Regions from separate parts of the Streptomyces sp. NPDC028991 genome, predicted to be linked through region 4. Evidence: riboswitches for the same ligand, from Rfam matches in the RefSeq annotation. Region 4 holds a riboswitch; each other region holds the start of a gene.
What was found. A riboswitch is a leader RNA that binds a small molecule or an ion and turns the genes downstream of it on or off. The one in region 4 is predicted to bind cyclic di-AMP.
Positions count from the first base shown of each region.

Region 1: it holds a riboswitch for cyclic di-AMP, as region 4 does, so the genes downstream of both, ACZ4V1_RS26960 (M23 family metallopeptidase) here and ACZ4V1_RS05960 (C40 family peptidase) in region 4, are expected to answer to the same signal.
Region 2: it holds a riboswitch for cyclic di-AMP, as region 4 does, so the genes downstream of both, ACZ4V1_RS09505 (C40 family peptidase) here and ACZ4V1_RS05960 (C40 family peptidase) in region 4, are expected to answer to the same signal.
Region 3: it holds a riboswitch for cyclic di-AMP, as region 4 does, so the genes downstream of both, ACZ4V1_RS14425 (M23 family metallopeptidase) here and ACZ4V1_RS05960 (C40 family peptidase) in region 4, are expected to answer to the same signal.

Region 1 is NZ_JBVHVP010000016.1:128,079-135,595, forward strand. It holds gene ACZ4V1_RS26945 (DNA gyrase/topoisomerase IV subunit A) at 1-1,394, opposite strand, end outside; gene ACZ4V1_RS26950 (M16 family metallopeptidase) at 1,707-3,074, shown strand; gene ACZ4V1_RS26955 (M16 family metallopeptidase) at 3,071-4,459, shown strand; cyclic di-AMP (ydaO/yuaA leader) riboswitch at 4,651-4,812, shown strand; gene ACZ4V1_RS26960 (M23 family metallopeptidase) at 4,825-5,589, shown strand; gene ACZ4V1_RS26965 (GntR family transcriptional regulator) at 5,790-6,485, shown strand; gene ACZ4V1_RS26970 (HPr family phosphocarrier protein) at 6,636-6,917, opposite strand; gene ACZ4V1_RS26975 (bifunctional acetate--CoA ligase family protein/GNAT family N-acetyltransferase) at 7,118-7,517, shown strand, end outside.
Region 2 is NZ_JBVHVP010000003.1:411,706-419,222, forward strand. It holds gene ACZ4V1_RS09495 (ATP-dependent Clp protease proteolytic subunit) at 72-707, shown strand; gene ACZ4V1_RS09500 (hypothetical protein) at 715-1,023, shown strand; cyclic di-AMP (ydaO/yuaA leader) riboswitch at 1,394-1,538, shown strand; gene ACZ4V1_RS09505 (C40 family peptidase) at 1,542-2,015, shown strand; gene ACZ4V1_RS09510 (ATP-binding protein) at 2,106-2,600, opposite strand; gene ACZ4V1_RS09515 (helix-turn-helix domain-containing protein) at 2,815-3,675, shown strand; gene ACZ4V1_RS09520 (DUF397 domain-containing protein) at 3,697-3,927, shown strand; gene ACZ4V1_RS09525 (8-amino-7-oxononanoate synthase) at 3,971-5,098, opposite strand; gene bioB (biotin synthase BioB) at 5,249-6,457, shown strand; gene ACZ4V1_RS09535 (adenosylmethionine--8-amino-7-oxononanoate transaminase) at 6,450-7,517, shown strand, end outside.
Region 3 is NZ_JBVHVP010000005.1:392,538-400,054, forward strand. It holds gene dxs (1-deoxy-D-xylulose-5-phosphate synthase) at 1-1,658, shown strand, start outside; gene ACZ4V1_RS14405 (aspartate aminotransferase family protein) at 1,659-3,044, shown strand; gene ACZ4V1_RS14410 (helix-turn-helix domain-containing protein) at 3,121-3,771, shown strand; gene ACZ4V1_RS14415 (DUF6126 family protein) at 3,768-3,890, shown strand; gene ACZ4V1_RS14420 (tyrosine-protein phosphatase) at 3,900-4,697, opposite strand; cyclic di-AMP (ydaO/yuaA leader) riboswitch at 5,121-5,280, shown strand; gene ACZ4V1_RS14425 (M23 family metallopeptidase) at 5,283-6,248, shown strand; gene ACZ4V1_RS14430 (SGNH/GDSL hydrolase family protein) at 6,451-7,236, shown strand; gene ACZ4V1_RS14435 (TetR/AcrR family transcriptional regulator) at 7,471-7,517, opposite strand, start outside.
Region 4 is NZ_JBVHVP010000002.1:387,891-395,407, forward strand. It holds gene ACZ4V1_RS05935 (PspC domain-containing protein) at 1-521, shown strand, start outside; gene ACZ4V1_RS05940 (LuxR C-terminal-related transcriptional regulator) at 518-1,264, shown strand; gene ACZ4V1_RS05945 (C40 family peptidase) at 1,280-2,338, opposite strand; gene ACZ4V1_RS05950 (hypothetical protein) at 2,650-3,003, shown strand; gene ACZ4V1_RS05955 (tellurite resistance/C4-dicarboxylate transporter family protein) at 2,981-4,003, opposite strand; gene ACZ4V1_RS05960 (C40 family peptidase) at 4,031-5,221, opposite strand; cyclic di-AMP (ydaO/yuaA leader) riboswitch at 5,229-5,406, opposite strand; gene pcrA (DNA helicase PcrA) at 5,657-7,517, shown strand, end outside.

The sequences.
Region 1 (7,517 bases), on a different contig from region 4:
TCCTCGATCTCCGCGTTCAGCCGCTCCTTCTCCGACTCGAGCTCGATGCGGTCGTACTTGGTGAGCCGGCGCAGCGGCGTGTCCAGGATGTACTGGGTCTGGACGTCGCTCAGCGAGAAGCGCTCCATCAAGCGCTGCTTGGCCTGTGCGGAGTTCTCGCTGGAGCGGATGAGGCGGATGACCTCGTCGATGTCGACCAGGGCGGTGAGCAGGCCCTCGACCAGGTGCAGACGGTCGCGCTTCTTGCTGCGGCGGAACTCGCTGCGGCGCCGCACGACGTTGAACCGGTGGTCGAGGTAGACCTCCAGCAGCTCCTTGAGACCCAGCGTGAGCGGCTGGCCGTCCACCAGGGCGACGTTGTTGATGCCGAAGGACTCCTCCATCGGCGTCAGCTTGTACAGCTGCTCCAGGACGGCCTCCGGCACGAAGCCGTTCTTGATCTCGATGACCAGGCGCAGCCCGTGCTCGCGGTCGGTGAGGTCCTTGACGTCGGCGATGCCCTGGAGCTTCTTCGCGCCGACCAGATCCTTGATCTTGGCGATCACCTTCTCCGGGCCGACCGCGAAGGGCAGCTCGGTCACGACGAGACCCTTGCGGCGGGCCGTCACCGTGTCGACGGCGACCGTCGCCCGGATCTTGAAGGTGCCGCGGCCCGTCTCGTAGGCGTCCCGGATGCCGGGCAGGCCGACGATCCGGCCGCCGGTGGGCAGGTCGGGGCCCGGAACGTGCTTCATCAGGGCTTCGAGGTCGGCGTTCGGGTACCGGATCAGGTGCCGGGCGGCCGCGATCACCTCGCGCAGATTGTGCGGCGGCATGTTCGTGGCCATGCCGACCGCGATGCCGGAGGCGCCGTTGACCAGCAGGTTCGGGAAGGCGGCGGGCAGCGCCACCGGCTCCTGCTCCTGGCCGTCGTAGTTGGGGCCGAAGTCGACGGTGTCCTCGTCGATGGACTCCGTCATCAGGCTGGCGGCCTCGGCCATCCGGCACTCGGTGTACCGCATGGCGGCCGGCGGGTCGTCGTTGCCCAGGGAGCCGAAGTTGCCGTGGCCGTCGACCAGGGGGACGCGCATGGAGAACGGCTGGGCCATGCGCACCAGGGCGTCGTAGATCGACGCGTCGCCGTGCGGGTGCAGCTTGCCCATGACCTCGCCGACGACACGGGCGCACTTCACGTAGCTGCGCTCGGGCCGCAGGCCCATCTCGTTCATCTGGTAGACGATGCGGCGGTGCACCGGCTTGAGGCCGTCGCGGGCGTCCGGCAGCGCACGGGAGTAGATGACCGAGTACGCGTACTCGAGGAAGGAGCCCTGCATCTCGTCGACGACGTCGATGTCGAGGATCTTCTCCTCGTACGAATCGTCGGGCGGCGGGGTCTTCGTACTACGGCGGGCCATCGCTGCCGGCTCCTTGCTGAAGCGTGAACGGTGATCTGACGCGGTCCATTGTGGACTGCGGCACTGACAGCGACCGACCAGGACCCGTCACGGGCTGCCCGGCCCGGCGCTGCCCGCAGAGTACGCCCTCGTCACACGCGCTCGCCCCCGTCGGGCCGCTGAGCCCGTTCTCGCTCTCGGCGTACGAGGTCCGGGAACTCCACCGGCGCCCCGCACGCTTGCATACAGTGGCAGGATCGGCGGAATCCCGCAGTTCCGCCCAATGATCCACCAAGTGTTTCCACCAAGGATTCCGCGATCGAAGGGACGTACATGCCCATGGGTCACACGGCCACAGCCCAGGCAGGCTCCGGCGGCCTGACAGCGACCGAGCACCGCCTGGCCAACGGCCTGCGCGTGGTGCTCTCCGAGGACCACCTGACCCCGGTCGCGGCGGTGTGCCTCTGGTACGACGTCGGCTCGCGCCACGAGGTCAAGGGGCGTACCGGCCTGGCTCACCTTTTCGAGCACCTCATGTTCCAGGGCTCCGCCCAGGTCAAGGGCAACGGCCACTTCGAACTGGTGCAGGGGGCCGGCGGCTCGCTCAACGGCACCACCAGCTTCGAGCGCACCAACTACTTCGAGACCATGCCCGCCCACCAGCTGGAGCTCGCCCTCTGGCTGGAGGCCGACCGCATGGGCTCCCTGCTGTCCGCGCTGGACGACGAGTCCATGGAGAACCAGCGGGACGTCGTCAAGAACGAACGCCGCCAGCGCTACGACAACGTGCCCTACGGCACGGCGTTCGAGAAGCTGACCGCCCTCGCCTACCCGGAGGGCCACCCCTACCACCACACGCCGATCGGCTCCATGGCCGACCTGGACGCGGCGACGCTGGAGGACGCGCGCGCGTTCTTCCGCACCTACTACGCGCCGAACAACGCGGTGCTCTCGGTCGTCGGCGACATCGACCCCGAGCAGACGCTCGCATGGATCGAGAAGTACTTCGGCTCCATCGCCTCGCACGACGGCAAGCAGGCCCCCCGGGACGGCTCGCTGCCCGACGTCATGGGCGGGCAGCTGCGCGAGATCCTCGAGGAGGACGTCCCGGCCCGCGCCCTGATGGCCGCCTACCGCCTGCCGGAGGACGGCACGCGCGCGTGCGACGCGGCCGACCTGGCCCTCACCGTCCTGGGCGGCGGCGAGTCTTCCCGTCTGTACAACCGGCTGGTACGCCGCGACCGCACGGCCGTCGCCGCCGGATTCGGCCTGCTGCGGCTCGCCGGAGCGCCCTCCCTGGGGTGGCTGGACGTGAAGACGTCCGGTGACGTCGAGGTGCCGGTCATCGAGACCGCCATCGACGAGGAGCTCGCCCGGTTCGCCGAGGAGGGACCCACGGCGGAGGAGATGGAGCGCGCCCAGGCCCAGTTGGAGCGCGAGTGGCTGGACCGCCTGGGCACCGTCGCGGGCCGCGCCGACGAACTGTGCCGGTACACCGTCCTGTTCGGCGACCCGCAGCTCGCCCTCACCGCCGTACAGCGGGTGCTCGAGGTGACGGCCGAGGAGGTCCAGGAGGTCGCCAAGGCCCGCCTGCGCCCCGACAACCGCGCGGTGCTCGTCTACGAGCCGACCGCCCCCGCAGAGGACACCGACGCCGACACGAACGACGCCACCGACGAGAACGAGGAGGCGGCCAAGTGACCGAGCTCGCCACCATGGAATTCCACGCCCAGCCGCAAGCCGGCGAGCCCAAGCCGTGGGCCTTCCCGGCGCCCGGGCGCGGCAGCCTCGGCAACGGCCTCACCGTGCTGCGCTGTCATCGCCCCGGTCAGCAGGTCGTCGCCGTGGAGGTGCTCCTGGACGCGCCCCTGGACGCCGAGCCGGCCGGTCTCGACGGTGTCGCCACGATCATGGCGCGTGCCTTCTCCGAGGGCACCGACAAGCACTCCGCCGAGGAGTTCGCCGCCGAGCTGGAGCGCTGCGGAGCCACCCTCGACGCACACGCCGACCACCCCGGTGTCCGGCTGAGCCTGGAGGTGCCCGTCTCGCGCCTCGCCAAGGCCCTCGGCCTGGTCGCCGACGCCCTCAGGGCGCCCGCCTTCGCGGACGGCGAGGTCGAACGGCTGGTCCGCAACCGGCTCGACGAGATCCCGCACGAGCTGGCCAACCCCGCCCGCCGTGCGGCCAAGGAGCTGTACAAGGAGCTGTTCCCGGCCGGTACGCGCATGTCGCGCCCCCGGCAGGGCACCGAGGAGACGGTCGCGAGCATCGACTCGGCGGCCGTGCGGGCCTTCTACGAGAAGCACGTCCGGCCCGCCACGGCCACCGCCGTGGTCGTCGGCGACCTCACCGGCGTCGACCTCGACGCGCTGCTCGGCGAGACGCTGGGCGCGTGGACCGGCTCCGCGGCCGAGGCGCGCCCGGTACCCCCGGTGACCGCCGACGACACCGGCCGGGTCGTCATCGTGGACCGCCCCGGTGCCGTCCAGACGCAGCTGCTCATCGGCCGCACCGGCGCGGACCGGCACGACCGTGTGTGGCCCGCGCAGGTGCTCGGGACGTACTGCCTCGGCGGCACCCTCACCTCGCGCCTGGACCGCGTCCTGCGCGAGGAGAAGGGCTACACCTACGGCGTACGGGCGTTCGGGCAGGTCCTGCGTTCCGCGCCCGACGGCACGGGTGCCGCCATGCTCGCCATCAGCGGCTCCGTGGACACCCCCAACACCGGTCCCGCCCTGGACGACCTGTGGACGGTGCTGCGCAAGCTCGCCGCGGAAGGGCTCACCGACGCCGAGCGCGACGTGGCCGTGCAGAATCTGGTGGGCGTGGCGCCGCTGAAGTACGAGACGGCGGCGGCCGTGGCGAGCACTCTCGCCGACCAGGTCGAGCAGCACCTGCCCGACGACTACCAGGGGACGCTGTACCGCCAACTCGCCGCCACCGGCACGGTGGAGGCCACGGCCGCGGTCGTCAACGCCTTCCCGGGCGACCGTCTGGTCACCGTCCTCGTCGGCGACGCGGCGCAGATCAAGGAGCCCGTCGAGGCTCTCGGTATCGGTGAAGTCACCGTGGTTGCGGCCGAGTAGCGGCACGCGCGCGTGGCGGCCCTGGTGACCCGAGTGTCATCAGGGCCGCCTTTTGTCCGAATTGAGGGAGAGGCTGCCCGTCTGCCCTGTGGCGTGCGCTACAAAAAGCTTGTTGCGTTTGAGGATTGAAGACAGCCGCGTTTAGCGTCATCCGGGCTGTTCGTCAGGCAGTGCGCCGCACCCGCGGCACCGGACAGCCATCGCCGAGTCCCCGTACGGCGCGAGCCAGGGGAGCCGGGGACCCATGCAGTCCCTGGGGTGAATCGGACGCCCGCGCGCAGCGAGGGGGTCCGTAGGAGACCTTCCACCTCCGAACCCGTCAGCTAACCCGGTAGGCGAGAGGGAAGGAAAGGACCAGCCTCTACATGGCGTTCACGCGCGCCACCGGGAAGCACCGCCGTCCCAGCCGGGTGCACCGCACCACCGCCCGCGCGGCGGGTGTCGCGGCCCTCGCCACCACCGGCGTCGTCGGCACCCTCGCGGCTCCTGCGCTCGCCGCCGAGTCCGAGGCGGAGCAGAGCGGACTCACCCCGGTCGTCACCATCGGCGACTCCATAGCCCACGAGATCGACGCCCAGGCCACCGCGCAGGAGCAGGCGGCCCTGCACGCCGCCGCCCGTGAGGCGGCCCAGGAGGCCGCGCGCGAGCGGGCGGCCGAGGCGGCGAAGGAGGCGCGCGAGGCCAAGGAGCGCGCCGCACGCGAGGCGGAGCGCAAGCGCCTCAACACCTTCGTGTCGCCGATCACCGCCTCCTACGTCTCCACCGCCTACCAGGCCGGCAGCTCTCTGTGGTCGTCCGGCAGCCACACCGGCATCGACTTCCACGCCGCCAGCGGCACCTCCGTGCACGCGGTCGGCGTCGGCACCGTCGTGGAGGCCGGCTGGGGCGGGGCGTACGGCAACCAGGTCGTCATCAAGATGCACGACGGTACGTACACGCAGTACGGCCACCTGTCGTCCATCGGCGTCTCGGTCGGCCAGTCGGTCGGCGCCGGGCAGCAGATCGGCCTCTCCGGCGCCACCGGCAACGTCACCGGACCGCACCTGCACTTCGAGGCCCGCACGAGTTCCGAGTACGGTTCGGACATGGACCCCGTCGCCTACCTCCGCTCCCACGGTGTGAACCTCTGACGTAGCGCGGGTACGGCACCCGAAAGCCCCGGCTTCCCGAGCCGGGGCTTTCGCATTTCCGCGCGGGTCCCGGAAGCGCCGTCGTCCAAAAAACGTCCATGAAATCCGCCGCACCGTCGGAATATCCGCTTGATTGGCCTAGAGTCACTGAACACGCGTCAATCGTCGACGTTTCACGGGGATTAAGGCGGAGGTCGGGTATGCGTATTCCGGCGCACTCGGTGTGCACGGCGATCCGGGACGACATCGTCACCGGCGTCCACGGACGCGGCAGCCGGCTCACCGAGGAACTTCTGGCCCGCCGCTACGGCGTCTCCCGCGTCCCCGTCCGCGAGGCCCTGCGTACGCTGGAGGCCGAGGGCTTCGTGGTGACGCGGCGGCACGCGGGCGCGTGCGTCGCGGAACCCACCGAGCAGGAGGCCGCCGACCTGCTGGAGACGCGTACGCTCCTCGAGCCCCTCGGCGCCTCCCGCGCGGCCCGGCGCCGCACCGAGGCGCACCTCAAGGTGCTCCGCGGGCTGGTGAGGCTCGGGCAGGAGCGTGCCAGGCAGGGCAACAGCGAGGACCTGCGCTCACTGGGCGGATGGTTCCACGAGACCCTCGCCCAGTCCGCCGGCAGCTCTTCCCTGGCGGCCTTGCTGACCCAGCTGCGCCACAAGATCGCCTGGATGTACGTCGTTGAGGCGCCGGCCGGACCCGTGGAGTGCTGGGCGGAGCACGGCGCGATCGTGGACGCGGTGGCCCGGGGCGACGGCGAGCGCGCGCGGGCGCTCATGACGCTGCACACCGAGCGGTCGGCGTCGGCGCTCAGACTGCGATTCACCTCCGGCGGCGGGCGGACGGAGCGTGTGAGGAACTCGCAACGTCCCGTAAACACGCCGAGCCTGCGGCATTAACACGGGGGCCGTATACAAAGAGGGGGTAATTCGGGGGGGGGGTGTTCTCTGCTGCCTATTTCCTGTTGTGCTCGAAAGTGTGGGGGAGCGGAAAGCGAAAGCGAAAGGCCCGCCCAGTGTTCCGGGCGGGCCTTTCGGTGCTGCCGTTGATCAGACGGTCTCGGGGAGTTCCTCGAGTCCTTCGGAGACCAGCTTCGCCAGTCGGTCCAGGGCGGCGTCCGCACCCTCGGCGTCGGCGGCGAGGACGATCTCCTCGCCGCCCTGGGCGCCGAGGCCGAGGACGGCCAGCATGGAGGCCGCGTTGACGGGGGAACCGTCGGCCTTGGCGATCGTCACCGGGACGCCTGTGGCCGTGGCGGCTCGGACGAAGATGGAGGCGGGGCGGGCGTGGAGACCCTCGGCCCAGCCGACGTTGACGCGGCGCTCAGCCATGTGATGCTGCCCTTCAGGTGTTCAAGGTTTCATGTTGTCTAGACCAGTCTTGTCTAGACCAGTTTCCCACATCGTGAAGCGTGCCGGGACGGCACCGTGCACCGTCCCGTGTGGTCGCCGGACCGCGGCCTCGGCCCGGCCTTCCGTCCTCCACAGACTGCCTCGCGCCGTTGTCGTACGCGAGCCGTACTCTGGGGCCCATGCAGACCTCGTCGGACCGGCACGAGTACCCCGCCCACTGGGAGGCCGACGTGGTGCTGCGCGACGGCGGCACCGCGCGCGTCCGCCCCATCACCGTTGATGACGCCGAGCGCCTGGTCAGCTTCTACGAGCAGGTCTCCGACGAGTCGAAGTACTACCGCTTCTTCGCGCCGTACCCTCGCCTGTCCGCCAAGGACGTCCACCGCTTCACGCACCACGACTTTGTGGACCGGGTGGGACTCGCGGCCACCATCGGCGGCGAGTTCATCGCCACCGTACGCTACGACCGGATCGGCGCCGGTGGAACACCCGCCTCGGCACCGGCCGACGAGGCCGAGGTCGCCTTCCTCGTCCAGGACGCCCACCAGGGCCGTGGCGTCGCCTCCGCGCTGCTGGAAC
Region 2 (7,517 bases), on a different contig from region 4:
AACGTACGTCCTGTACATTTTTTACAGAGGTAGTGCAGCCGAAGACGTTCCGTCACGAGGAGGGGTCCGCCATGACCCGACCGTCCGCCCGTCACGTCCTGCCCGAGTTCACCGAGCGCACGAGTACCGGGAGCCGGACGACGGACCCGTACTCGAAACTACTGGAGGAGCGGATCGTCTTCCTCGGGACGCCGATCGACGAGACCTCGGCGAACGACGTGATGGCGCAGTTCATGCACCTGGAACACCAGGCCCCGGACCGGGACATCGCGCTGTACATCAACTCGCCCGGCGGCTCCTTCACCGCGATGACGGCGATCTACGACACGATGCGCTATGTCACCTGCGATGTGGAGACGACCTGCCTCGGACAGGCCGGCACGTCCGCCGCGGTGCTGCTGGCGGCGGGCACGCCCGGCAAGCGCGCCGTACTGCCGGGCGCACGAGTGGTCATCCGTCAGCCCGCGCTCACCGACCCGGTGGAGGGACAGGCCAGCGACCTGGCCATTCAGGCCGGCGAGTTGACCCGCGTCCGCGCCCGCCTGGAGGAGATCCTCGCGCGGCACACGGGCCGCAGCCCGGAGCAGGTGAGCGCGGACATCGAGCGGGACACCGTCATGGACGCGCAACAGGCCCTGGAGTACGGCCTGGTCGACCGCATCGTGGCCGGCCGCACGATCCCGTCCGCGGCACCCGGCGCGAGGTGACCCACCGATGCTGCCACCGGAGCTGCCGCCCCTGCCCGCCCTGACCCGCGCGGAGGCCGAGCTGATCGACCGGTACCTGGACGTCGTCGACCAGCTCGGCCGCATCAACCCCGCACGGGACGGCGACACCTACCGTGGGCTGCGGGCGGCCCAGGCGCTGGTCGCCAAGGCGACCGCCCTGCGCGACGCACTGGCGCTGATGCACCGGCGGGGCGAGACGGAACTGCACGCCGCCACCCTGACCCGGGCGCTGCGCGTACTGGACGGTGAACGGCGGACGGCACGCGTCAGCCTGCCGCCGCTTTCCGAAAGCTGAGGCGCCACGAGCCGAAACGGACCAAAAGGCGTACCCCCTTTCGGCGTAGCAACACCTCGGATTTCCGGCCGGCCCGGCTTGCGCGATCCCCGCGCCCGAACAGCGGAATGAGTCACTCCGCCGCTGGTCCCGGTGTCCGCAACGCACTCGACGATGACTCGAACGCAGCACCGCCCACCCGAACGGGTGAGTGGTGAGTAACAACACAAAGGGCACGTTCCGTTGGGATTTTCCCATGGGGCGAGACAAGATCCGTGACTGACGACAAGCCCCCGCCGCAGCGGCGGGGCGGTCCGGGCGGACGCCGAGTCCTGCCGCCGCCCGGACGACCGGTCGACAGGAGTGGATCGGCAGGAGTGGAGGACCCGAGCACAACGGGTCGCCGGAACGGTCGTCTCCGCGGGAGACGCGCCGGGCCGAGCAGCCCTTGGGGTGAAGCCGCACTCGTGTGGCCGGGCAACTTCGCCAGCCCGAATCCGACAGGTCATCCTTCACAGGCGGCTGACGAAGGGTTGCGCATGTCTGCGCTGAATCGTGTCCCGTCGATGATGGCCCGTGCCGGTACGGCCTCGGCCCTCACCCTCGCCGCCGTCGGCGGTTCCGTAGTGGTCCCCGGCGTCGCCTCCGAGGCGGCCGCCGCGAGCCATGCGACGAAGGCCCTCAAGATCGCTGCCTCCAAGAAGGGCGCGCCATACAAATGGGGCGCCGTCGGACCAAGCAGGTTCGACTGCTCGGGGCTGACCCTGTATTCGTTCAAGAAGGCCGGCAAGAAGCTGCCGCGCACCGCCGCCCAGCAGTACAACAAGACCCGTCACATCTCCGCCAAGAACCGCAAGACCGGGGACCTGGTGTTCTTCCACTCGGGCCGGAGCGTCTACCACGTCGGCATCTACGCCGGAAAGGGGAAGATCTGGCACGCCCCGAAGACCGGGGACGTGGTGCGTCTGCAGAAGATCTGGACCGGCAGCGTCTGGTACGGCCGGGTCAAGTAGCGCGCCCGAGGGGGTGACGGTGCCCTGACCCGCCGTCACCCCCTCGGGTGCGCGGTATCCGCATGCGGTGCGCCGGGGGCCGTCGGCGCCTCACCGCTGGGTCCCCTGCCTTCCCACGGCCCGTCCGACGGCCGTGGCCGCCGGTTCGGCGGGCACCGGGCCGCCCGGTGGCGCCCAGGGAAATTCGACGGAGATGGTCTTGCCACCCTCCCGGGTGGGCCGCACTCTCAGCTTGCCGCCGCATTCCGCCGTCAGCCAGCGGATGATCACCATGCCCCGGCCGTTGTCCTGCTGGACGGCGGCGGGCAGGCGCTTGGGAAACCGCGGATGGCTGTCGGTGACGCCGATGCGCAGCCGCTCGTCGCGGTCGAGCACGAGGCCCACGGTGAAGGTGGGTGACTGCCCGAACGTGTGCTGGACCGCGTTGGTCGTCAGCTCGGAGACGATGAGCCGGACGGTTTCGGACAGGTCGGTGTCCGGCGGCAGACCCCACTCCGCCAGGGTGCCGACCACATAGGTACGCGCTGCGGCCACCGAGGCGGGTTCGCTCGGCAGAGTGACGGATGCTTCCAGGTGGTCTGCCATGGCGACGTCGTCCCTTTCCCACGGGACCGCAGCCGGACACGGAGCGGATGGTTCGAGTACGGTCCCGGACTGGTGCTTCGCCGCCAGAGTGCCATCACAAGGCTCGTGAAGGGCGGCGATCCACCAAGATATGCATATATCTGTCGCTCGAAGCGGTGAACTCTGCGACGGCAGAGCGTATTTGGGCGACTCACAGGGAGTAAAGGAGTGGCCCATGCAGCACGGCCCCGTGGTGCGCCGTCGGAAGCTGGGCGCGGAACTGCGCGCCCTGCGCACGTCGGCGGGGATCACCAGTGGCGAGGCGGCCCGGCTGGTGGGCTGGCACCAGTCGAAGGTCAGCCGGATCGAGACCGGGACGAGCGGGGCGAAACCGGCCGACGTACGGTTACTGCTGGACGCCTACGGCGTGGCCGACGACCAGCTGCGGGAGCTGCTGGTGATGCTGGCCGGCTCCGACGACTCGGGGGGCCGCAACCACTGGTGGCACGCCTACCGAGGGGTACTGCCGCCGACCTACCGCGATTTCATCAGCCTGGAGTCCCAGGCCAGCGCGATGCGCACGCTGGAGACCACGGTGGTCCCCGGACTCCTGCAGACACCGGAGTACGCCCGCGCGGTGACGCGCGCCGCGGCGGACGGGCTGCCCGAGGAGCGCCTCGACACGCTGGTGGAGGTCCGGCTGGCCCGGCAGGACGTGCTGCGGGCGCAGCCGCCGCTCCGGCTGAGCGCGGTCCTGGACGAGGCGGTGCTGCGCCGGGAGGTGGGCGGACCCGGCGTCATGGCCCGTCAGCTGGCGCGACTGGTCGAGGCCGCCCGCCTCCCCCATGTCCGGCTCCAGGTACTGCCGTTCGCCGCCGGGGCGCACATCGGTGTCACCGGCCCTTTCGTAATCTTCTCTTTTTCGAGCACTTCTGATCTGGACGTGGTGGTTCTCGACCACTTGACGAGTAGCCTGCATCTCGAACGGAAAGAAGACCTAGAGGCCTACACCGAGGCCTTCAACGCCCTTCTGATCCATGCCCTTTCGCCCGAGGACTCGTTGGACTTCATCGCCGCGACCGCGGCAGGCGCGTAAGGAGGCACCATGACAGGCTCCATGACCGCACTCTCCCGGAACATCCCTGCCAGTACCGATCTGTCCGACGTGCGGTGGCTGCGCAGCAGCTACAGCACCGGAGCGAACAACTGCGTCGAGACCGCCCGGCCGTCGGCCGGCCCCTGTGCCGGACTGCTCGCCGTGCGCGACTCCAAGGACCCGGCGGGACCCGCGCTGCTCTTCTCCCCCGAGAGCTGGGCGTCGTTCACGGCCGGGGTCCACCGCCCCTGACCCCGGTACACCGTCTGGCGGCACACGGCCGTGTCACGCCGACTCATGGCCGCGTCTCGCCGATCACCCGTACAGCGCGTTCGATCTGCTCCCCGGAGAGGTCCGCACGAGCGGTCAGCCTGAGCCGTGAGATGCCGTCGGGTACGGAAGGAGGACGGAAGCAGCCCACGGACAGGCCGGCCGTACGGCAGTCGGCCGCCCACCGTACGGCCGCCTCCGGGGAGGGGGCGCGCACCGAGACGACCGCGGCGTCCGGACGTACCGCGGAAAGCCCCAGCGCGGTCAGACGCGCGTGCAGTTCGGCCGCCACCGCGCGTGCCCGCGCCGCTCGTTCCGGCTCGCGGCGCAGCAGGGTGAGCGCCGCCAGCGCCGCGCCCGTCGCCGCGGGGGCGAGGCCGGTGTCGAAGATGAAGGTCCGGGCCGCGTTGACCAGGTGCTCGATCACCCGGGCGGGGCCGAGCACGGCACCGCCCTGACTGCCGAGTGACTTGGACAGCGTCACCGTCACGACGACGTCGTCGGCGCCCGCGAGTCCCGCCGCGTGCGGGGCGCCCCTGCCGCCGTGGCCGAGCACACCGAGGCCGTGGGCGTCGTCGAGGACCAGCCCGGCGCCGTGCTCCCGGCACACCTCGGCGAGGGCGGCTAGGGGGGCCGCGTCCCCGTCGACCGAGAAGACCGTGTCGGAGACGGTGACGGCCGGCCCGTCGTGCGTCCCCAGTGCCTTGCGTACGGCGTCCGGGTCGGCGTGCGCCACGACCTGGGTCGTCCCGCGCGCGAGCCGGCAGCCGTCGATCAGCGAGGCGTGGTTGCCCGCGTCGGAGACGACGAGGGAGCCGTGCGGCGCCAGCGCGGTGACCGCGGCGAGGTTGGCCGCGTAGCCGGAGGAGAAGACGAGCGCGGCCTCGAAACCGCAGTGGGCGGCCAGCTCGCGTTCGAGCTCGGCGTGCAGTTCGGTCGTGCCGGTCACCAGCCGGGAGCCGGTCGCGCCACCGCCCCAGGCCCGCGCGGCCCGCACCGCGCCCACGGTGACCTCCGGATGCCGGGCCAGTCCGAGGTAGTCGTTGCTCGCCAGGTCCAGCAGCGGCGAGTCGGCCGGACGAGGGCGCAGAACACGTACGAGTCCGGCCCGGCGGCGCGCCCGGGCCTGCTCGTCGATCCAGCCGAACGCCATGGGTCGGTCCTCCGGAGTTTTGTAGGCAGTGGACAGACATTAGCGGCACGACAGCCCCCGCGAGGTGTGGCGATACCCACACGCCGATCTGTCAGTGTTGTGCGAACTCTCCTTGGCCCCGGGCGGCCCCTTAAGACAGGATCGGCTCTCATGGACCTGCTGAACACGCTGGTGGACAAGGGGCTTCGGCGCGAGACGCCGACCCGCGAGGAGGCTCTTGCCGTCCTCGCCACTTCCGACGACGACCTGCTCGATGTGGTGGCCGCGGCCGGCAAGGTACGCCGTCACTGGTTCGGGCGACGGGTGAAACTCAACTACCTCGTCAACCTCAAGTCGGGCCTGTGCCCCGAGGACTGCTCCTACTGCTCGCAGCGGCTCGGCTCCAAAGCCGAGATCCTCAAGTACACCTGGCTCAAGCCCGACCAGGCCTCCCAGGCGGCCGCCGCGGGCGTGGCCGGGGGCGCCAAGCGGGTGTGCCTGGTGGCCAGCGGACGCGGTCCGACCGACCGGGACGTGGACCGGGTCTCGGACACCATCAAGGCGATCAAGGAGCAGAACGAGGCCGTCGAGGTGTGCGCCTGCCTGGGCCTGCTCTCCGACGGCCAGGCGGAGCGGCTGCGCGAGGCGGGTGCGGACGCCTACAACCACAACCTCAACACGTCCGAGGCGACGTACGGGGACATCACGACCACGCACACGTACGCCGACCGGGTGGACACGGTGAACAAGGCGCACGCGGCCGGGCTGTCCGCCTGCTCGGGGCTGATCGCGGGCATGGGCGAGAGCGACGAGGACCTGGTCGACGTGGTCTTCTCGCTGCGCGAGCTGGACCCGGACTCGGTGCCGGTCAACTTCCTGATCCCGATGGAGGGCACGCCGCTGGCCAAGGAGTGGCACCTCACCCCGCAGCGGTGCCTGCGCATCCTGGCGATGACACGGTTCGTCTGCCCGGACGTCGAGGTGCGCATCGCCGGCGGTCGCGAGGTCCACCTGCGCACGATGCAGCCGCTCGCCCTGAACCTGGCCAACTCCATCTTCCTCGGCGACTACCTCACCAGCGAGGGGCAGGCGGGCCATGCCGACCTGGAGATGATCGCGGACGCCGGTTTCGAGGTGGAGGGCGCCGACCAGGTGACCCTGCCCGGGCACCGGGCGACGGCAGGCGGCGGCTGCGGGTCGCACGACAGCGGCGGCGGCTGCGGGTCGCACGGCAGCGGCGGGGCCTGTGGTTCCGCCCCGGCCGAGGCGGATCGCGACTCCGTGTCGGCCGCCGCGTCCGCGGTGGCCGGCGAAGCCCGCACGGACCTGGTCGCCGTACGCCGCCGTGGTGCCGGAACGGACCTCGCGCCCAATGCCTGAGCCCGCGCTGACCGTGGACGAGCTGCTGGCCCTCGACCGGCGGCACGTCTGGCATCCGTACGGCCCCATGCCCGGCCGGCGGGACCCGCTCGTCGTGGAGTCGGCGAGCGGGGTGCGGCTGCGGCCGGCCGATGGTTCGGGCGAGCTCGTCGACGGCATGTCGTCCTGGTGGTCGGCGATCCACGGCTACAACCACCCGGTGCTGAACGAGGCCGCGCGGGAGCAGCTCGAGCGGATGAGCCATGTGATGTTCGGCGGACTCACCCACGAGCCCGCCGTGCGCCTGGCGAAGCTCCTTGTCGACATGTCACCCGAGGGTCTGGAGCACGTCTTCCTGGCCGACTCGGGTTCGGTGTCGGTCGAGGTCGCGGTCAAGATGTGCCTCCAGTACTGGCGTTCGCTGGGTCGCCCTGCCAAGCGTCGCCTGCTGACCTGGCGCGGCGGCTACCACGGCGACACCTGGCAGCCGATGTCGGTGTGCGATCCCGACGGCGGGATGCACGAGCTGTGGGAGGGCGCCCTGCCACGCCAGGTCTTCGCGGACGCGCCGCCGGCCGAGTACGAGGAGTCGTACGCCGACCGGCTGCGGTCACTGATCGAGCGGCACGCCGGCGAACTGGCCGCGGTGATCGTGGAGCCGGTGGTGCAGGGCGCCGGTGGCATGCGGTTCCACTCCCCCGCGTATCTGCGGGTGCTGCGGGAGGCGTGCGACGCGCACGGCGTGCTGCTCGTGTTCGACGAGATCGCGACCGGGTTCGGGCGCACGGGCGCGATGTTCGCGGCGGAGCACGCGGCGGTGACGCCGGACGTGATGTGCGTGGGCAAGGCGCTGACCGGCGGTTACCTGACGATGGCGGCCACGCTGTGTACGTCACGGGTGGCCGACGGGATCTCGCGTGGCGAGGTGCCGGTGCTGGCCCACGGGCCGACGTTCATGGGCAATCCACTGGCGGCCGCCGTGGCATGCGCCTCCATCGGGCTGCTGCTCGGCCAGGACTGGCTCGCGGAGGTCAACCGGATCGAGGCGGGTCTGCGCGAAGGGCTCGCACCCGCCTGCGAA
Region 3 (7,517 bases), on a different contig from region 4:
GGCTGTCCGGCTACCCGTCGCGTGAGGAGTCCGAGCACGACGTCATCGAGAACAGTCACGCCTCCACCGTCCTCGGCTGGGCCGACGGCCTCGCCAAGGCCCGCCGGGTGCGGGGGGAGCGGGGCCATGTCGTCGCCGTCATCGGCGACGGCGCGCTCACCGGCGGCATGGCCTGGGAGGCCCTGAACAACATCGCGGCCGCCGGGGACCGGCCGCTGATCATCGTCGTCAACGACAACGAACGCTCGTACGCCCCGACCATCGGCGGCCTCGCCAACCACCTCGCGACGCTCCGTACGACCGACGGCTACGAGCGGATGCTGGCCTGGGGCAAGGACGTGCTCCAGCGCACCCCCGTGGTCGGCGACACCCTCTACGAGGCCCTGCACGGCGCCAAGAAGGGCTTCAAGGACGCCTTCGCGCCGCAGGGACTCTTCGAGGACCTGGGGCTGAAGTACGTCGGCCCGATCGACGGGCACGACACCGGGGCCGTCGAGTCGGCGCTGCGGCGCGCGAAACGCTTCCACGGGCCGGTTCTGGTGCACTGCCTCACGGAGAAGGGCCGCGGCTACGAGCCCGCTCTGCGAGACGAGGCGGACCACTTCCACACCGTCGGCGCGATGGACCCGCTCACCTGCGCCCCGCTCAGTCCCTCGAGCGGGCCGTCCTGGACCTCCGTCTTCGGCGAGGAGATCGTCCGGATCGGTGAGGAGCGCGACGACGTGGTGGCGATCACCGCGGCCATGCTCGACCCGGTCGGCCTCGCCGCCTTCGCCGAGCGCTTCCCCGACCGGGTGTGGGACGTGGGCATCGCGGAGCAGCACGCGGCCGTGTCCGCGGCCGGCCTCGCCACCGGTGGTCTCCATCCGGTCGTCGCCGTCTACGCCACCTTCCTCAACCGTGCCTTCGACCAGTTGCTCATGGACGTGGCCCTGCACCGCTGCGGTGTCACCTTCGTCCTGGACCGGGCGGGCGTCACCGGCGCCGACGGGCCCTCGCACAACGGCATGTGGGACATGTCCGTCCTGCAGGTCGTCCCGGGTCTGCGCATCGCCGCCCCGCGCGACGCCGACCAGCTGCGCACCCAACTGCGCGAGGCGGTCGCCGTCGCCGACGCGCCGACGCTCGTGCGCTTCCCGAAGGAGTCCGTCGGACCGGCCGTACCCGCCGTCGACCGGGTCGGCGGCATGGACGTCCTGCACGCGGCCGACCGGCCCGAGGTGCTGCTCGTGGCCGTCGGTGTGATGGCGCCCGTCTGCCTCGGGGCCGCCGAGCTGCTCGAAGCCCGCGGCACCGGATGCACCGTCGTCGACCCGCGCTGGGTCAAACCCGTCGACCCGGCGCTCGCGCCCCTGGCCGCGCGGCACCGCCTGGTGGCCGTCGTCGAGGACAACAGCCGTGCCGCCGGGGTCGGTTCGGCGGTGGCGCTGGCCCTCGGCGACGCCGACGTCGACGTGCCCGTGCGCCGGTTCGGCATCCCCGAGCAGTTCCTCGCGCACGCCAAGCGCGCCGAGGTGCTCGCCGACATCGGTCTCACCCCGGTCGAGATCGCCGGCCGGATCAGCGCCAGCCTCGCCCTCGGGGAACAGGCCGCAACGCCCGGTGGCGAACACGCCGGCGGCGGACGGACCGCCATGCCAGTGCAAGGAGAGAACTGAATGACCAAGGAGTTCGACCTCGCCGCGCTCTTGGCCGAGCGCGGAGCCGAGCGCTACGAGCTGCACGCCAGGCACCTCAATCACCAGCTCCCGCGCATGCTGCACACCATCGGCTTCGACAAGGTCTACGAGCGGGCGGAGGGCGCGCACTTCTGGGACGCGGACGGCAACGACTACCTGGACATGCTCGCCGGGTTCGCGGTGATGGGCCTGGGGCGCCACCACCCTGTCGTACGCAAGGCGCTGCACGACGTCCTCGACGCCTCCCTGGCCGACCTGACCCGCTTCGACTGCCCGCCGCTGCCCGGTCTGCTGGCCGAGAGGCTGCTCTCCTACAGCCCGCACCTGGACCGGGTCTTCTTCGGCAACAGCGGCACGGAGGCGGTCGAGACCGCGCTGAAGTTCGCCCGGTACGCGACGGGCCGGCCGAGGGTCCTGTACTGCTCGCACGCCTTCCACGGGCTGACCACCGGGTCGCTGTCCGTCAACGGCGAGGACGGCTTCCGCGACGGCTTCGCCCCGCTGCTGCCCGACACCGCCGTCCCGCTCGGCGACCTGGACGCCCTGGCGCGGGAGCTGAAGCACGGCGACGTGGCCGCGCTGATCGTGGAGCCGGTCCAGGGCAAGGGCGTGCACGAGGCCCCGCCCGGCTATCTGCGCGCCGCGCAGGAGCTGCTGCACCGGCACAAGGCGCTGCTGATCGCCGACGAGGTGCAGACGGGCCTCGGCCGGACCGGCAGGTTCTACGCCTTCCAGCACGAGGACGGCGTCGAGCCCGACCTGGTGTGCGTGGCCAAGGCGCTGTCCGGCGGCTACGTGCCGGTGGGGGCCACGCTGGGCAAGGACTGGATCTTCCAGAAGGTGTTCTCCTCGATGGACCGGGTGCAGGTCCACTCGGCGAGCTTCGGGTCCAACGCGCAGGCCATGGCGGCCGGGCTCGCGGTGCTGTCGGTGATGGAGAACGAGGAGATCGTCGCGAACGCCGCCGCGGTGGGGGAGCGGCTGAAGTCCCGGCTGACGGAGCTGGTGGACCGCTACGAGCTGCTCGCCGACGTCCGGGGCCGGGGGCTGATGATCGGCATCGAGTTCGGCCGGCCCAGGTCGCTGAAGCTGCGCAGCCGCTGGACGATGCTGCAGGCCGCGCGCAAGGGCCTGTTCGCGCAGATGGTGGTGGTGCCGCTGCTGCAACGGCACCGGATCCTGACGCAGGTGTCGGGCGACCACCTCGAGGTGATCAAGCTCATCCCGCCGCTGATCATCGACGCCGGCGACGCGGACCGATTCGTCGACGCCTTCACCGAGGTGATGGACGACGCGCACAACGGCGGCGGCCTGATGTGGGACTTCGGGAAGACCCTGGTGAGACAGGCGATGGCCAACCGTTAGCGAGGCATCCGGCGCCGACTTTGCCTGTGAGGCAAGAAAATTGCCCACAAGGCAATTCTCGGGCTGAAATGGAGGCATGACCTCCCACGAGACCGGTCCGCCGTCGCCGGACGCGGCGGCGGGCGCGGTGTCCGTCGTGGCACCGCAGCTGCGTGCCCTGCGGCGCCGGGCCGCCCTCACCCTGGAGACGGCGGCCCGTGCGGCCGGACTGTCGCCCGCCCACCTCTCCCGCCTGGAGACCGGCCAGCGCCAGCCCTCGCTGCCGATGCTGCTCTCCCTCGCCCGCGTCTACGGTACGACCGTCTCGGAGCTGCTCGGCGAGACGGCCGCGGACCGGGACGCCGTCGTGCGCGCCGACGCCATGGAACCGACGTTCGCGGGTGGCTGGACGTACTGGCAGGCCGGCGGGGCCGGTCGCGGTATGCAGGCCCTGCGGGTCCATGTGCCGCACGGCTCGCAGGGCGACATCGTGCGGGTGCACCCCGGCGAGGAGTGGCTGTACGTGCTGCGGGGCCGGCTGCGGCTGCGCCTCGGGGACACCGTGCACGTGCTGGACCCGGGTGACAGCGCGCACTTCGACTCGCTGACCCCGCACCGGATCGCCGCCCAGGATGCCGACGGGGTCGAGCTCCTCTTCGTCCACACCCTGCTGCAGAGCCCGACGGCCGCGCTGTGCCTGGGCCCGGCCGCCACGCCCGTCCATCCCACCCCTGGAGAAACGCCGTGAACCCGCAGGAGAAGTTCCCGCGCGCCCTGTGGGTGCGACTCTTCATCTACCTCATCGTGGGGCACGTCTTCGCGGCCTTCATCTACCTGCTCTTCGAGGTCGGCGCCGACAGCCGGTGAGCGGGCGGCTCAGTCCAGCAGGCGCTCGCGCAGCCGCTCCCGGGTCTCCGGGGTGATCCGCAGGCCCTTCTCCAGGTAGGCGTCGACCCCGCCCCAGGTCTCCTCGACGGTCTCGAAGGCGGCCGCCAGGTACTCGGCGCGCGCGTCGAAGAGGGGGCTGAGCAGCTCCATGACCTCGGGGGAGTAGGCCGAGGCGGCGGAGCCGCTGCGCTGCACCTTGTAGCGGCGGTGCGCGGCGTTGGACTTGAGGTAGTCGTCGACGACGGCGTCACGCTCGACGCCCAGGGCGAGCAGGGTGACCGCGATGGACAGGCCCGCGCGGTCCTTGCCGGCCGCGCAGTGCATCAGGGCGGGGACGCTGTCCTCGGCGAGCGCGTGCAGCACCCGGGAGTGCTCCGCCGTGCGCTCCTTGATGATCATGCGGTAGGAGTCGATCATCCGGTTGGCACCCTTGCCGTCCGCCAGGATCTCGCGCAGCTGGTCGAGGTCGCCGTCGCGGACCATCTTCCAGAACTCGGCGCCGTCGGCGGGATCGCTCAGCGGCAGGTTCACATTGCGCACGCCCGGCAGCTCGACGTCCGGGCCGTCGAGCTTCTGGTCGGCCGCGTTGCGGAAGTCGAAGACGGTGTGCAGGCCCAGCGAGGCCAGGAACGCGGCGTCCTCCCCGGTGGCGTGAGCCAGGTGCCCGCTGCGGAACAGCACGCCCTGCCGCACCCGCCGCCCGTCCACGGTCGGCAGGCCGCCCACGTCTCGGAAGTTGCGCACACCGGCCAGCTGGGGTTCGGTCGACGGGACCTGCTGCGTCACGGGGGCTCCTCCCACTCCGCCCCGTCCGCGCTGCTCGCCGACGGGCACCAGTCGACGATACGACACGGTGCCGGCCCCCCGGTGTCACAGTCGCCCGACTGCGCCACGTCTGGGCCTTCTGTCCGAATCGGCACCTTCGTTCCAACTAGCGCTGGAATAAGAGGAACTGGGGAGGTGGTGCGTGAGCAGCGTCATATCCGTGACCGTGCGTTGCCCGTCATGTTCACGTAATTCTGCCGGTTTTCAAGGCTGTTCACGTGGAAGGGCGCTGGGCGAATCGACGGAGGGTGACCGGCGGTCCCCGTAAAGGATCAATCGGAACACCTGTCATCGGAACCCCTCGCTTGTCCCTGCGCGTCTTGGTCCCTTACGTTCACCACCGATCCGGACGGACGCCTAATCCTGCCGCCGACCGGAGCCAGCACTCATCCACCACCCGTACACGGCAGGAGCGGGGGACCCACAGGTACAACCGCCTGTTCCGGTTCCCGGAACGGCTTGGGGTAAAGCCGCGTCTCGGCGCGGCCGGGCATCTCCAGCTCGCACCCGACAGCTCACCTCGTAGGCGCCGGAGAGGAATTCGCCATGCCCGCGAAGGGTAAGCACCGCCGTACCAGGGCCATGCGCCTGACCCGCACCATCGCCGTAGCCGGAACCGGTGGCGCCGCGCTCGCGCTCCCGCTGATGGGCGCCGCCAGTGCCCAGGCCGCTCCCGCGCAGTCCGTTTCCGAGCAGACCGTGCAGTCCATACCGACGGCGGCGAAGAAGGCCGCCGGCGGCACCGAGAAGAACTCGGACTCGCGGACGTACACCGTGAAGAGCGGTGACTACCTCTCGAAGATCGCCGACGACCAGGACGTCGACGGCGGCTGGAAGAAGCTGTACTCGGACAACCGCGACGCCGTCGGCTCGGACCCGTCGCTGATCCACCCCGGCCTGAAGCTCTCGATCGGCGAGCGGGCCGCCGAGTCCGCCCCGTCGTCCGCCGAGTCGGAGAAGCCGGCGGCCGAGAAGCCCGCCGCGCCGGAGAAGTCGTCCGCCGGGAAGTCCGAGAAGCCGGAGTCCGCCGGGAAGTCGTCGGACACCGCCAAGACCTCGTCCTCGGACTCCTCGAACACGAGCGCCCAGTCCGCCGGCACCACCAGCGGCTTCACCTCGCCCGTCCCCGGCGGCACCGTCGGCACCCCGTACCACCAGACGGGCAGCATGTGGTCCAGCGGTTACCACACCGGCACGGACTTCGTCGTCCCGACCGGCACGTCGCTCAAGGCCGTCGGCGCGGGCACCGTCGTCTCCGCCGGCTGGGGAGGCGCGTACGGCAACCAGGTCGTCATCCAGCTCGCCGACGGCCACTACGCCCAGTACGCCCACCTGTCCTCGCTCTCCGTCTCCGCCGGTCAGTCCGTGACGGCGGGTCAGCAGGTCGGCCTCTCGGGTGCCACCGGCAACGTGACCGGCCCGCACCTGCACTTCGAGATCCGCACCACGCCGGACTACGGCTCGGACGTGGACCCGATCGCGTACCTGCGCTCGCACGGCGTCTCCCTCTGACGACCGTTTGGCGCGGCCTCCGCGCCACCGAAGGCCGGACTCCGATCCCCGGGTCCGGCCTTCGGCCTATTCCGGAATTGACGAACACTTTAGGCGTGGTCTTTCTCACCGCCCGTCAACCCTTTCCTACGGTCGCGTAGGTCACATTCAAGGTGAATAGTGGGCCGACGTGGCAGACGATTCGAAGAGTGACAGCAGAGAAGTGATCGGGTCGTACGTGGCGGTGGGGGACAGCTTCACCGAGGGCGTCGGAGATCCCGGCCCCGACGGGGCGTTCGTCGGCTGGGCCGACCGGTTCGCCGTGCTGCTCGCCGACCGGCGTCCCGAGGGCGACTTCAGATACACGAACCTCGCCGTGCGCGGCAGGCTCCTCGACCAGATCGTGGCGGAGCAGGTCCCGCGGGTCGCCGAACTCGCGCCCGACCTGGTGTCGTTCGCGGCGGGCGGCAACGACATCATCCGGCCCGGCACCGATCCGGACGAGGTGGCCGAGCGGTTCGAGCGGGCGGTGGCCGCGCTGAGCGTCGCGGCCGGCACCGTCCTGGTGACCACCGGCTTCGACACCCGCGGGGTGCCCGTCCTCAAGCATCTGCGCGGGAAGATCGCCACGTACAACGGGCACGTCCGGGCCGTCGCCGACCGCTACGGCTGCCCGGTGCTCGACCTGTGGTCGCTCCGGAGCGTCCAGGACCGCAGGGCGTGGGACGCCGACCGGCTGCACCTGTCGCCGGAGGGTCACACACGCGTGGCGCTGCGCGCGGGCCAGGCCCTCGGTCTGCGCGTCCCGGCCGACCCGGACCAGCTCTGGCCGCCGCTGCCGCCCCGCGGCACCCTGGACGTCCGGCGCGACGACGTGCACTGGGCGCGCGAGTACCTGGTGCCGTGGATCGGACGCCGACTGCGCGGCGAGTCGTCGGGCGACCACGTGACGGCCAAGGGGGCGCTGTCGCCGGACGACATCAAGGTGCGGATCGCGACCGTGGCCTGACGGCGGGGACCACGGGCGGTCGGCGGCATCCGGTCGCCCGGTCCCGCGCCGTCCCGCCCGTCGTCCCGCCCGTCGTCCCGGGGCCGTGTGCGCGACACCTCGCCGGGCGGGGCCGCGCCGGGCCTGGGCGAGGGCCGGGTGGCGGAACGCCGCGGGCCGGGTGACCGTACGCCGCCGACCGCCGTCGTGTTGCCGGCCGCCGCGTGCGGGGTGCCGGGCTGCCGGACGGCACACCTAGAGCCGAGGCGTGGTCAACGCCTCCCGCTCCAGGCCCAGTTCCC
Region 4 (7,517 bases):
TGATCCAGCGCAACGCGGAGAGCCCGGGCGAGGTGCGCCGCCTCGCCCGGGCCCAGGAGCGCGACCTGCGAGCCTGGCTCTACAAGCCGGAGGGCAACGGCAAGGACGAGGACGACGAGCCCACCACCCTCGCCGAGGCCGTGAGGCGCAATGCCGCGGAGGTGGAGGACAAGCACGGCGTCCCGATCGAGGTCGTGGTCGTCGGCGACTGCCCGCTCGACGAGCGGATCGCCGCACAGATGCAGGCCGGACGCGAGGCGATGGTGAACGCCGCCAAGTACGGTGGCGAGGGCGGCGCCGTACAGGTCTTCGCCGAAGTCGAGGGCAGGACGGTCTTCGTGTCCGTCCGGGACCGGGGCCCCGGCTTCGACCTCGACTCGATACCCGCCGACCGTATGGGCGTCAGAGAATCGATCATCGGCCGCATGGAGCGCAACGGCGGCACGGCGCGGCTGCGCGCGGTGCCGGACGGCGGCACGGAGGTCGAGCTGGAGATGGAGAGGGCGGAGAATACGTCATGAGCGACCCGACCGAGGCGAACGGAACGGCGGGAACGGGCGAGGCGGCCGGTCCCGCACAGCCGGCGGACGGCGGCGCGGGGGAGCGTCACGTGCGCGTGGTTCTCGTCGACGACCACCGCATGTTCCGCACCGGCGTCCAGGCGGAGATCGGCCAGACCGCGCAGACCGGGGTCGAGGTCGTCGGCGAGGCCGCCGACGTCGACCAGGCCGTCACGGTCATCACCGCGACCCGGCCCGAGGTGGTGCTCCTGGACGTCCATCTCCCGGGCGGCGGCGGCGTCGAAGTACTGCGCCGCTGCGCCCCCTTGATGAGCGACGCCGAGCAGCCCGTCCGCTTCCTCGCCCTGTCCGTCTCGGACGCGGCGGAGGACGTCATCGGTGTGATCCGCGGCGGCGCCCGGGGCTACGTGACCAAGACGATCACCGGCACCGACCTGGTCAACTCGGTTTTCCGCGTCCAGGAGGGCGACGCCGTCTTCTCCCCGCGCCTGGCCGGTTTCGTCCTCGACGCGTTCGCCTCCACCGACGCCCCGCCGGTCGACGAGGACATGGACCGCCTCACCCAGCGCGAGCGCGAGGTACTGCGCCTGATCGCCCGTGGTTACGCGTACAAGGAGATCGCCAAGCAGCTGTACATCTCGGTGAAGACGGTCGAGTCCCACGTCTCGGCGGTCCTCCGCAAGCTCCAGCTGTCCAACCGCCACGAGCTGACACGGTGGGCCACGGCGCGTCGGCTGGTGTGACCGGCCACGCGGGCGTCACACCACCCGCGTAGCCCCCGCGAACGGCATCTCGTCGATCGGGGCGACGCGGACCGGGGCCGACGGGTTCGGGGCGTGGATCATCCGGCCGTTGCCGGCGTAGATGCCGACGTGACTGATGCCGGAGTAGAAGAAGACCAGGTCGCCGGGGAGGAGTTCCGAGCGGGCGACGCGGCGGCCCGCGTCGATCTGGGCGTAGGTGGTGCGGGGCAGGGAGACACCGGCGGCGCGGTAGGCGGCCTGGACGAGGCCCGAGCAGTCGAAGGAGTCGGGGCCGGCCGCGCCCCACACATAGGGGCTGCCGAGCTTCTGGCGGGCGTAGGCGACGGCCGCCGCGGCGCGGGAGTTGGGCGCCTGGGTGGTAGCGGCGGACAGTGGGTCCCTGTCGCCCGTCGAGGAGCGGGAGGCGCGGTCGCCCGTGCCGTGGCCGAGGCGGGCGCGTTCCTCGGCCGTCAGCCGGGAGAGCAGGCGGCGGGCCGAGTCCAGCTTGCCGGTGATCGTCTCGCGGTGACGTTTCAGCTCCGCCCGGCGGGACTTCAGCGAGGTCACCTCGATGCGGGCGGCTCCGCGCAGCTGCTCGATCTCCCGCAGTTCCTTGCGTACCCGGCCCACGGCGGCCGCCTGCCGGCTGCCCGCCCGCTCGACGAAGGCGGCACCGTCGAGGTACCGGTCGGGGTCGGCGGAGAGCGCGAGTTGCAGGGCGGGGTCGAGGCCGCCGCTGCGGTACTGGGCCGCCGCGGCGGAACCCAGTCGCTCCCGGGCGGAGTTCAGCCGGTCCTCCTTGCGGGCGGTCTGGTCGCGTAGGTGCTCCAGGCGTTGCTCGGCGGCGACCGCCTTCTCCTTGGCGCCGTTGTACTTCTCCGTGGCGACCTCCGCCTCCTGGTAGAGCTCCTCCACCTTGGCTCTGACCTGTGCGGGAGTCGGTTCCGGCTCGGCGTGCCCGGTGCCGGCGCCCAGCCCGGTCGCGGTAGCCGCGCCCGCGAGGGTGACCGTGGCCGCCGTACACACCCTCCCGCCGCCCGTCGCGCGCTGTCGCGGCCTGCGGTGCGTTCCCACCTGCGATCCACGTCCTTCCGTACGACTCGACTCCGGTTGCCTGGGAGAGGACGCTAGGCGCGGCGGTAACGGCCCGGTGACGGGATGCGCGGAAGTGGCGGTACCGGAGCGGTCGGCGACCGTAGGTGACCAGGAGTCCGTTCCGCGGGCGTCGCCTTCACGCAGGGTGATGACCGATGTGCCGGATCGGGGACGTGCGGGAGGCGTGAGGTGTTATGGGGCGGGCGGTCGTGCTGGCGCGCACCCGCGTGTCCGCGCCTCCGGCGGCCCGGTGTCGGCCGGTGTCCGGCCTCTCATTAGGCTCCGGCCCCATGGACGTACTCATCCACATCTTCGTCGGTCTGCACATCATCGGTATCGCCTCGCTCCTCGGCGGCTTCCTGACCCAGCTGAAGGCGATGGGCCAGGGCACGGCCCGTTTCGTTCCGGCGATGCTGCACGGCGCACTGACGATGCTGGTCACCGGCGTCATCCTGATCGGCCTCAACCAGGCCGACGACCAGTCCGTCGACAACGTCAAGATCGGCGTGAAGCTCGCCGTACTGGTCGTGATCCTCGGCCTGGTCTACGTGAAGCGCGACGACGAGAAGGTGGAGAAGCCGCTGTTCGGCCTGGTGGGCCTGCTGACCGTGGCGAACGTCTTCATCGCGGTGCTCTGGACCTGACCCGCCCGGTGTCCGCGCCCGCGGACCGCAGCCCGGCTCCGGCCCGGAAGACCGCCCCCGCCGCTACCGCCAGCCACGCGGCCACCGCGATCCACAGCAGCGCCCGACCGGGCGCGTCCAGCCACGGCACGTCGAGGACGGCGGCGACGGACAGCGTCGCCGCCGCCGTCATGCCGAGGGGGAAGACGGTCGACCAGCGGCGCACGTCGTAGCGGAGCCGGGGCCAGGCGATCTCGGCGGCGAGCAGTACGGCGTACCAGGCGAGGTCGAGGGCGAGCAGGAAGACGGTCACGTCGTGCAGGACCGCGTAGTCGTCGTTGTTCCACAGGTACATGCCGGTCCCGGCCGCCGCCAGCAGTTTGGCGCCGGCGAGGGCCGAGATGGCGAGCGCGCCGCCCGCCACCCAGTGGTCCCCGGACCCCCGGGCCACCTGCCGCAGGTCGAAGCGGAACAGCGCGATCAGGTAGAGCACGATCCCCAGCCAGAACGGCACCAGCGACGCGTACGCCAGCCAGGGCGTCGAGGTGGCCGCGGCCAGCGTGGCGCCCAGCACGGCCAGCCCCTCCGTGGCCACGCAGCCCAGGAACACGGCGCCCGGCATCCTGCGCCCCCAGTGGGTGACGACCAGGAGCAGCAGCCCCGGCCACAGCAACGCCGCCAGCACCAGCAGCGCCGCCGCCACGGGTGACCAGCCGAAGAGGGAGAAGCGGGTACCGAGCACGGTCGTCGCGGCGACGGCGGTGAGCGCGCCCGGCGTCCCGGCCCGCGTCACCCACTGCGCGCGCTCGACCAGCAGCAGGTAGACGAAGTTCGCCGCCAGCGTCAGCCAGGCGGCGCAGGCCAGGACCAGGGCGATCCGGGACAGGACCTCGTGACCCGTCAGGTGCAGGGCGACCGACAGGATGCCGGTCGCCATGACCGCGGCCCCGGCGGCCGGCGGACGCTGAGCCCACCAGGCGCGCAGAGGGTAGGGAAAGGCGGGGGAGGTGCCGGATGACATGCGCCCGATGCTAGAGAGCCCCGCGCGTCAGGCCGGGCGCACCACGCTGTGGATCGACGACTCGCCGTCGTAGTAGATCGACTCCTCACGGACGTACGCGCCCGGCTTCGGGGCGTGGATCATCATGCCGTTGCCGATGTAGAGGCCGACATGGCTGAGGTCGTCGTAGAAGAAGACCAGGTCACCGGGCTGGGCCTGGGCGACCGGGACCGTCGTGCCCGCGTCGACCTGGTCGTAGGTGGTGCGCGGCAGGGTCACGTCGGCGGCCTTCCAGGCGGCCTGGGTGAGCCCCGAGCAGTCGTAGGAGCCGGGGCCCGTGGCGCCCCACACGTACGGCTTGCCGATCTGTGCGCGGGCGAAGGCGAGCGCCTTCTCGGCCTTGGTGCCGTAGGAGGAGTCCGGCGTGGTGGACCCGGTTCCCGTACCGGTGTCGCCGGAGCCGGATGATCCGGGGGTGTCCGCGGCGGCGTCGCTCTCCTGCCGCGCCGCCCGCTCCTGCCGCTCCCGCTCCTCGGCCTGCCGCTTGGCGAGTTCCGCGGCCTTGCGGGCGGCCTCCTCCTGCTTCTTCTTCTCGATCGCCGCGAGCCGGGCCTTCTCCTCGGCGGTCAGCTCCGACAGCAGCTCCCGCGCGGTGGCGAGCTTCTTCTGGACGGTGGCCTTGGCGGTCTTGAGGTCGCTCTGCGACTCGGTGAGCGTCTCGAGGCTCTCGGTGGCCTCGCGGCGCTTCTCCATCGTCTCGGACTGCTGGGTGGCGTAGTCGTCGACCGCGTCCTTCTGGCGGCCGGTGAGCCGGTTCAGCAGGTGATTCCGGTCGACGTAGTCCTGCGGCGAGTCCGCGAGCAGGACTGTCGCGGTCTCCGGGATCGAGGCGCCCGTACGGTACTGCGCGGAGGCGAAGGAGCCGAGCTCCTCGCGCGCCTCGTTCAGTTTCTGGGTGCGCTTGGCGACGTCGTCGAGCAGGGTGTCGACGCGTTTGCGCTGCTTGGTGGTCTTCTCCTTGGCCGCGTTGTACTTCTCCGTCGCCGACCCCGCCTGGCGGTACAGGTCGTCGACCTTCTTCTCGACCTCTTCGAGGCTCGGCCTGTCGTCGTCCGACGGTGCCGCGGTGGCCGTCTGGGACAGCAGGGCGACGGAGGTGAGGGCCGCCGTGGCGAGGGCGGGGGGCCGTATTCCTGCGACGCGCGTACCGGTGGGACGCGACTTGCGGTGCGACGCCAAGGAGGCGACTCCTTCCACGCTCCGCCTACCGGGTTAGCTGTCGGGTTCGGGCGGTGGTTCGGAAGGTTTGCCCTACGGCGGGTCCGCCCCGTCGGGGGCGGTACGGCCGATTCACCCCAAGGTTCTCGGTTGGGTCCCCGGCTCCGGGCGCCGTGCGGGCACACCGGACTCGGCGGAGGCCGCGCGGCCCGGCGACGTTCGCCGGAGGGGGTCGTGCGGCCTGTCCGAACCGTAGCCAACTCGTGTGGCGGCTGTGAAGGTTGGTGGGTGATATGCCCGATACATTTTCGTGACCTCCGGGTGGGGCCGCCTCCCGGCCACCGCGCGGTCACTCTTCGTGGTCCGCTCTGTCGCAGCGCGTGCTCATGGCGGGATACCGGCCATTCTCCGGGGTGGCGCCGGGTTGTCGGTGGGGCGCCCTAGACTCGGAGAGCGATGAGCAGCCTCTTTGACGACAGCTTCCTGGCGAGCCTCCAGATCCCCCGCGGTCACGAGGAGGAACCCCCGCCGCCGCCCGACGACGATCACGGACCGGAGCCGGTTCCGCACGATCTGTTCGGCGGGAAGTTCGACGCGCCGCCGGACCGGGACGCCCACTACCGGGACGGCGCCCCGCGCCCCGCCCTGGACGCCGCGGCGCTCCTGGAGGGGCTGAACGAGAACCAGCGCGCCGCCGTCGTCCACTCCGGCTCCCCGCTGCTCATCGTGGCCGGCGCCGGCTCGGGCAAGACCCGCGTGCTCACCCACCGCATCGCCCACCTGCTGGCCGAGCGGAGCGTCCACCCGGGCCAGATCCTCGCGATCACCTTCACCAACAAGGCCGCGGGCGAGATGAAGGAGCGCGTCGAGCAGCTCGTCGGCCCGCGTGCGAACGCGATGTGGGTGATGACCTTCCACAGCGCCTGCGTCCGCATCCTGCGCCGCGAGTCGAAGCGGCTCGGCTTCACCTCGTCCTTCTCGATCTACGACGCCGCCGACTCCAAGCGCCTGATGGCGCTCGTCTGCCGCGACCTGGATCTCGACCCCAAGCGTTTCCCGCCCAAGTCCTTCAGCGCCAAGATCTCGAATCTGAAGAACGAGCTGATCGACGAGGAGGACTTCGCCGCCCAGGCCGCCGACGGCTTCGAGAAGACCGTCGCCCAGGCCTACGCCCTCTACCAGTCGCGGCTGCGCGAGGCGAACGCCCTCGACTTCGACGACCTGATCATGACGACGGTCAATCTGCTGCGCGCCTTCCCGGACGTCGCCGAGCACTACCGCCGCCGCTTCCGGCACGTCCTGGTCGACGAGTACCAGGACACCAACCACGCCCAGTACTCCCTGGTCCGCGAGCTGGTCGGCACCTCCGAGCACCCCGTCGACGTGCCGCCCGAGGCCGAGGTCCCGCCCGCCGAGCTGTGTGTCGTGGGCGACGCCGACCAGTCGATCTACGCCTTCCGCGGCGCCACCATCCGTAACATCCTCCAGTTCGAGGAGGACTACCCGGACGCGACGACGATCCTCCTGGAGCAGAACTACCGCTCCACCCAGACGATCCTCAGCGCCGCCAACGCGGTCATCGAGCGCAACGAGTCCCGCCGGCCCAAGAACCTGTGGACCAACCAGGGCGCCGGCTCGCAGATCACCGGGTACGTCGCCGACACCGAGCACGACGAGGCACAGTTCGTCGCCGACGAGATAGACCGCCTCACGGACGCGGGCGAGGCGAAGGCCGGCGACGTCGCCGTCTTCTACCGGACCAACGCCCAGTCCCGTGTCTTCGAAGAGGTCTTCATCCGCGTCGGCCTGCCCTACAAGGTCGTCGGCGGTGTCCGCTTCTACGAGCGCAAGGAGGTCCGGGACGTCCTTGCCTACCTGCGGGTACTGGCCAACCCCGAGGACTCGGTGCCGCTGCGCCGGATCCTCAACGTCCCCAAGCGGGGCATCGGTGACCGGGCCGAAGCCATGATCGACGCGCTCTCCCAGCGCGAGAAGATCAGCTTCCCGCAGGCGCTCAAGCGCGTCGACGAGGCATACGGCATGGCCGCGCGCTCGGCGAACGCCGTCAAGCGGTTCAACACGCTCATGGAGGACCTCCATACGATCGTCGAGTCCGGCGCCGGACCGGCGACCGTGCTGGAGGCGATCCTCGAACGCACCGGCTACCTCGCCGAGTTGCAGGCCTCCACCGACCCGCAGGACGAGACCCGCATCGAGAACCTCCAGGAACTCGCGGCCGTCGCCCTGGAGTTCGAGCAGGAGCGGGCCGAGAGCGAAGAAGCCGGAACCCTGGCCGACTTCCTGGAGAAGGTCGCGC